DNA from 2 places in the Cellulosimicrobium sp. 4261 genome. Region 2 is predicted to be linked to the other one. Evidence: riboswitches for the same ligand, from Rfam matches in the RefSeq annotation. Region 2 holds a riboswitch; the other holds the start of a gene.
What was found. A riboswitch is a leader RNA that binds a small molecule or an ion and turns the genes downstream of it on or off. The one in region 2 is predicted to bind S-adenosylmethionine.
Positions count from the first base shown of each region.

Region 1: it holds a riboswitch for S-adenosylmethionine, as region 2 does, so the genes downstream of both, ABIE39_RS14235 (methylenetetrahydrofolate reductase) here and ABIE39_RS00745 (NADPH-dependent FMN reductase) in region 2, are expected to answer to the same signal.

Region 1 is NZ_JBEPOQ010000011.1:96,912-100,305, reverse strand. Features, by position in the region: gene metE (5-methyltetrahydropteroyltriglutamate--homocysteine S-methyltransferase) at 1-845, opposite strand, end outside; gene ABIE39_RS14235 (methylenetetrahydrofolate reductase) at 878-1,939, opposite strand; SAM riboswitch class I at 1,945-2,047, opposite strand; gene ABIE39_RS14230 (sodium:solute symporter family transporter) at 2,137-3,394, opposite strand, start outside.
Region 2 is NZ_JBEPOQ010000001.1:158,501-161,894, forward strand. Features, by position in the region: gene gdhA (NADP-specific glutamate dehydrogenase) at 1-689, opposite strand, end outside; SAM riboswitch class IV at 927-1,029, shown strand; gene ABIE39_RS00745 (NADPH-dependent FMN reductase) at 1,084-1,683, shown strand; gene ABIE39_RS00750 (flavin reductase) at 1,680-2,243, shown strand; gene ABIE39_RS00755 (hypothetical protein) at 2,329-2,721, opposite strand; gene ABIE39_RS00760 (aldo/keto reductase) at 2,834-3,394, opposite strand, start outside.

The sequences.
Region 1 (3,394 bases), on a different contig from region 2:
ACGTCCTCTGCCGAGCCGGGGATCTCTCCCGACCCGGAGGTCTCCGTGGGGAGCGGGCCCGGGTTCGGCACCGGGCGGAGGTCGGTCGCGAGCGCGCGGTATGCCCTCTCGACCGCTTCGGTGAGCTCCTCGGCGTTCGCCGGGTCGGTGACGAGGATCGGCTCGTCGAGCTGCACCCACGGCGCGCCGGTCGCGGCGAGCGCACGCAGCAGGTCGGCGTAGGCGGCGACGACGTCGTCCAGACGATCGAGCGGCGAGTACCCGGCGGGCGCGTCGTCCGCGGCCTTGGACAGCGCGAGGAACGTCACCGGCCCGACGACGACGGGCCGCGTCACCACACCGGCCTCCTTCGCCTCGACGAACTCGCGCACGACGCGGTCGTCGACGAACCGGATCGGGGTGTCCGGGCCGATCTCGGGCACGAGGTAGTGGTAGTTCGTGTCGAACCACTTGGTCATCTCGAGCGGGGCGTCGTCCCCCTGGCCGCGCGCCACGGTGAAGTAGCCCGCGAGGTCGAGGCGGCCCGCGTCGTCGACCAGCGACGCGAACCGCGACGGCACGGCACCGAGGGACGCGGCGACGTCGAGCACCTGGTCGTAGTAGGAGAACGTGCCGGGGACGGACGCGTCGTCGGCGCCGAGGCCGAGCTCGACGAGGCGGCGCACGGTCGCGAGGCGCAGCCCGCGGGCCGTGGCCTCGAGCTCCTCGGCCGACGTCTTGCCGGCCCAGAACGCCTCGACGGCCTTCTTCAGCTCGCGGCGGCGCCCGATGCGCGGGTAGCCGAGCACGGTCCCGGCGGGGAATCCGACCGGGTTCTGGGTAGGGGAGGGTACGGAAGTGGCCATGATCGAAACCTCTTGCTGGTCCGGAGGACCGGTCAGACGGGCGCGCCGTGCGTGGCGGCGCTCGTCGGGGGCAGGGAGGTGCCGGTGACCCACGGCCCGCTGGCCAGGTCCGGGACGAGCGGGGCGGCGGCGGCGCTGGCGCCGCCCCCGGTCCCGCCCGACCCGCCGCCGAGGTGGACACCCTCGAGCAGGTCAAGAGCGGCGCGGTGCTTGTTGAACGTGTACACGTGCAGACCGGGCGTGCCCGCGTCGAGGACGCGCTGCGCGAGGTCGACCGAGTACGCGATCCCGTAGGCGTGCTGCGCCTCCGGGTCGGGCAGGGCGTCGAGCGCGTCCAGCAGGTGCTGGGGCGCGCGCACGCCCGTGAGCTCCTCGACGCGACGGAGCCGCGCGGGCTCCGTCGTGGGCAGCAGCCCGGCGAGGATGGGGATCGTCACGCCGGCCGCACGGGCCTCGGCGACGAAGTCGGTGTACGACGACGCGTCGTAGAAGAGCTGCGTGATCGCGAAGCTCGCGCCGGCCTGCTGCTTCTGCCACAGGCGGCGCACCTCCTGGGTGCGGGTCGTGCCGGCGGCGGGATTGCCGTCGCAGAACGTCGCGACGGCGATCGTCAGCGGCCGGGCCGCGCCGCGCAGCGCGACGGCCGGGTCGGACGCGCAGCGCGACGCCTCGACCTCGCGCAGCAGGGCGACGAGCTCGGTCGACGACCGGACGCCGTCGGGCGCGGGCTGCCAGTCCGGCTGGTCGCGCGGCGGGTCGCCCCGCAGCGCGAGGAAGCTCCGCACGCCCTCGTCGAGGAAGTCGGTGATGACCGACTCCACGTCCTCGCGCGACGCCCCGACGCACGTGAGGTGCGCGATCGGCAGCACGGGCGTGCCCTGGAGCAGACGTCCGACGACCTGGCGCGCGGTCGCGCGGTCGGTGCCCGCGGCGCCGTACGTCACGGACACGAAGTCGGGGTGCGTCGCGACGAGACGGCGTGCCGTCTCCCAGAACTTCGGGGCCGCGTCCGGTCGGCGCGGGGGCATGAGCTCGAACGACACCGTCGGCCGCGGACGGCCCGGACGGTGCGCGAAGGATGCCTCTGAGGTCATGCGTCACTCCATCGACCCTGGCGTTAGCACCTTTGTCCTCGGGAGGCTTCCGTCGGCGGGTTGCTGCGGTGTCGTCGAGCCAGGACTCTCGACCGCTCTGGATGGTTGCCACGATCCTACGACCCATCCGACATGCGGTCGAGAGCGCCCGCCAGGTGAGATGCGGAGGGTCGTCGGCGCTCCCGGTGCGACGAGTCTCAGGCCCTCCGGCGTTCGGGCACGTGCAGACGGCGGAGGAACCGGTCGGTGCGCAGCGGCGGGCCGCGCCGGTCGAGGAGCGACACGACGACGACGGTCGCCGTCGCGAGCGGGATGGTCCACGCGGCGGGCTGGGCGAGCAGGGCGCGCACGACGCCGGGGACGCCGTCGGCCGTGTCGCCGGACGGGCTCCCGTACCCCGCGGCGACGAGCGCGGACGACGCGAGCAGCGCCGTCGCGCACAGGACGGCGCCCACGACCATGCCCGCCACCGCGCCGCGCGCGGTGAGGCCGCGCCACCACACGCCGAGCAGGATCACGGGGGACAGGGCCGACGCCGCGAAGACGAACACCGTCCCGACGCTCGTCACGAGGCCCTGCGGGATGGTGACGAGCGCGAACGCGAGCGGGATGAGCGTGCACGCGACCGCCGACCAGCGGAAGGACCGCACGGTGCCGCCGAACAGGTCCTGGCTCACGACGCCCGCCAGCGCGACCACGAGCCCCGACGACGTCCCGAGGAACGCGGCGAACGCCCCGGCGACGACGAGCGCGGCGAGGAGCTCGCCGCCGAGCCCGGGCACGAGGCGGGTCGGCAGCGCGAGGACGACGGTGTCCGCCACCCCGGGCGCCGCGAGGTCGGGCGCGACGACCCGCGCCACGAGCCCGAGCGTGCTCGACACCATGTAGAACACGCTGATCATGACGAGCACGACGACGGTCGTGCGGCGGGCCGAGCCGCCGTCGGGCGAGGTGTAGAAGCGCACGAGGACGTGCGGCAGGCCGGTCGTGCCGAGCAGGAGGGCGAGCAGGAGCGAGACGGTGGCGTACGCGTCGAGGCCGCCCGGCCCGGCCTCGTGGGGGAACACGGCGGCGGGGTCGAACGTGACGACGGCGCCGCCGGGCTCGAACGCCCCGCCGAGCGCCATGAGCACGACGACGAGCGGCACCGCGAGGGCGGTGAGCTTGACCCAGAACTGGAACGCCTGGACGAACGTGATGGAGCGCATCCCGCCCGCGGCGACGACGGCGCTCACCACGACCGCGATCCCCACCGAGCCGACCCACGGCGGCACCGGGGCCACGCTCGTGATGACGAGCGCCGCCCCGTGGAGCTGCGGGACCACGTAGAGCCACCCGATGACGAGCACGAGCACGCTCGTCACGCGGCGCGCGACCACGGAGTCGAGCCGGGCGTGCACGAAGTCGGGGATCGTGTACGCGCCGCTGCGCCGCAGGGGGCCCGCGACGAACAGC
Region 2 (3,394 bases):
TCGAGCTCCTGCCCGCGCGTCTCCAGCATGTTCTGCGCGAAGAGGACCGTGCCGTAACCCGTGGCCTCCGTGCGGACGAGCGAGCCGCCCCACGAGATGCCCTTGCCCGTGAGGACGCCGGACTCGTACCGGTTGGTGATGCGCTTGTACTGCCCGAAGAGGTAGCCGATCTCGCGGCCGCCCACGCCGATGTCGCCCGCGGGGACGTCCGTGTTCTCGCCGATGTGCCGGTAGAGCTCGGTCATGAACGACTGGCAGAACCGCATGACCTCGCCGTCGGACCGCCCGCGCGGGTCGAAGTCGGAGCCGCCCTTGCCGCCGCCGATGGGCATGCCCGTGAGCGAGTTCTTGAAGATCTGCTCGAAGCCGAGGAACTTCACGATGCCGAGGTAGACCGACGGGTGGAACCGCAGGCCACCCTTGTACGGGCCGAGCGCCGAGTTGAACTCGACGCGGAAGCCGCGGTTGATCTGCACGCGCCCGGTGTCGTCCACCCACGGGACCCGGAAGATGATCTGGCGCTCCGGCTCGCACACGCGCTCGAGGACGGCGGCCTCGACGTAGCGCGGGTGCTTGCGCAGCACGGGGCCGAGCGAGTCGAAGACCTCGCGCACGGCCTGGTGGAACTCGGCCTCGCCGGGGTTGCGACGCAGGACCTCGTCGTAGACGGACTGCAGTCGGCTGTCCATGGGTACTCCTCGTCTGACGCGGGCGGAACTCCTGCTGACGGTACGCCTGTGCCAGAAGCTCCCGTCACACCGTCTCACTCCGCGCGCACCGGCACGGGCGGCCGCGGGGCCGAGTCGGCCCGCACGAGGCGGCACCGGGCGGCACGAGGGGCACCGGCGACGACACATCCGTCCACCCACTGAGAAACCCTACCGATCCGGTGCAGTTTCTCGGGGCGGTTGCTATACCCGTCCCCAGGTCACGAGCGCCAGCGCCAAGCCCCGGCTCGCTGGCCGGCAACCCCCTGTCACGGCGGGGTGCTCCGGGAGATGACCAGGCCGGGCCCGGCCTGCCCCGCCACCGGCGAGGACGGCCCGCACGGCAAGCGTGATCGACGACTACTGCGAGGTGCACATGACCCACCACCCCACCCACCCGACGGTGCTCGCCGTCTCGGGCAACCCGCGGCCCGGCTCGCGCACGCTCGGCGCCGCCGAGACGATCGCGCGCCGCGTCGCCGACCTTCTCGGCACGGCCGACGTCGCCACGGTCGACCTGGCGCCGCTCGCCGGCGAGGTGCTCGCCGCCGACCACCCCGCGGCCGACGCCGCCCGCGCGCAGCTCGCCCGGGCGACGGTCGCCGTCGTGGCGACCCCGGTCTACAAGGCGTCGTACACCGGGCTGCTCAAGGCCTTCCTCGACCTCTACGGCCCCGACGGGCTCGCGGGCGTCGTCGTGGTCCCGCTCGTCGTGTCCGGGAGCCCGGCGCACGCGCTCGTCGGGGAGGTGCACCTGCGGCCCGTGCTCGTCGAGCTCGGCGCCGTCGTCCCGACCCGGTCGCTCACGGTCACCGAGCCGCAGCTCGCGGACCTGGGACCGGTCGTGGACGCGTGGCTCGCGCGCGAGGGCGACGCCCTGCGCCGCGCCGCGGCACCGCTCCCCCCGGCGGGGAACCTCCCGGCGGCCCGCACCGACGAGGCCGTCGCGGACGCGTTCGCGGGAGTGGCCCGATGACCGCCGAGCTCACCCACCTGGAGGCCCTCCTGGCCGAGCAGGACGAGCCCCAGCTCTCCCCCGACGAGTACAAGGCCGTGTTCCGCGGCCACCCCGCGGGCGTCGCCGTCGTCGCGCTCGAGCACGACGACCGCCTCGTCGGCTTCACCGCGACGTCGGTCATCTCCGTCTCGGCCGCGCCCCCGCTGCTCGCGTTCTCGCTCGCGTCCACGTCGTCGTCGTGGCCCGCGGTCTCGACGGCGCGCACGCTGACCGTGAGCTTCCTCGCCGACCACCAGGACGATGTCTCGGCCCGGTTCGCGACGAGCGCCATCGACCGGTTCGCGGACGGCGGCTGGTCGCGCCTGCCGACGGGCGAGCCCGTGATCGACGGCGCGCTGTCGTGGGTGCGCGGGCGGGTCGTCCAGCGCACGCCGGTGGGCGACTCCTATCTCGTCTCGCTGCGCGCGCTCGGGTCGAGCGTCGGCGCCGCGCCCGGGGCGCCGCGCGGGTCGGCGGCGTCGCCGCTCGTCTACCACGACCGCACCTACCACCGGATCGGCGACCACTCCGCGCTCTGAGCGGCGGACGGGCGAGGGGCCCGACGGCGGTCGTCCCGCCGTCGGGCCCCTCGTCCGTCCCGTGCCGCCCCTCACGGGTGGTCCGTCACCAGCTCCAGCCGCGCGCGCTGAGCTCGAGCTCCTCGCGGAACCGCTCGTCGTCGCCGGTACGGAAGTCCGCGCGCAGGGGTGCGTCCGCGACCGGGAGCCCCGTGAGCCGGCAGGCCTCGCGCAGCAGCGCGTCGTAGGCGCCCTGGACCGCGAGGTAGTGGTGGGCGCGCGCGTAGACGTCCGGGTCGGCCTCGATGCGCCGGAGCTCCGCGGCGAGCGCGGTGAGCCGCACCTGCAGCGCGAGCGTCGTGAGCGGGTCCGGTGCCGCCGCGGCACGACGGCGACCGCCCGCCCGGTGGCTCGGAGGTCGCCCGGCGCGGCGCAGCACCCACCACGCGGCGGCGGCGGTGCACGCCGTCGCGCACCAGATCATGAGCAGCCACGACATCGGAGCCGACCTCTGCGCGGGGAGACCCACAGGACCTCTCCAGTCTAGGTCTCCCCAACCCCGCGAGGCAGGGTGGGCGGCCCCTTGTCCTCGCCGCCGCCCGCGCGGCGGGTCAGCCGTCGAGGAGGTCCGGCTGCGGGTGCCGCACGCCCTGGACGGCGGCGCGCGGGATCGCCGCGCCGATCGTCGCGACGTCGTCCGGCGTGAGCCCGACCGTGGCCGCCGCGACGTTCTGCTCCAGGTACGCGACGCGCTTCGTCCCCGGGATCGGGACGACGTCGTCGCCCTGCGCGAGGAGCCACGCGAGCGCGAGCTGCGCCGTCGTGACGCCGCGCTCCGCGGCGAGCTGCTCCAGGGAGCGCACGAGACCGCGGTTGTGCTCGAACGCCTCGCCGGCGTACCGGGCGTGGGCGCGGCGCACGTCGTCCGCCGCGAAGCCGTCGGTGGCGTCCACGGTCCCAGTGAGGATGCCCCGGCCGAGCGGCGAGAAGGGCACGAAGCCGACCCCGAGCTCGCGCAGCGTCGGCAGCACCTCGTCCTCCGGGTCGCGCGTCCACAGCGAGTACTCGCTCTGCACGGCCGTCACGGGGTGCACGGCGTGCGCGCGGCGCACGGTCGCGGCGGACGGCTCCGAGAGGCCGATGCCGCGGACCTTCCCGGCCTCCACGAGACC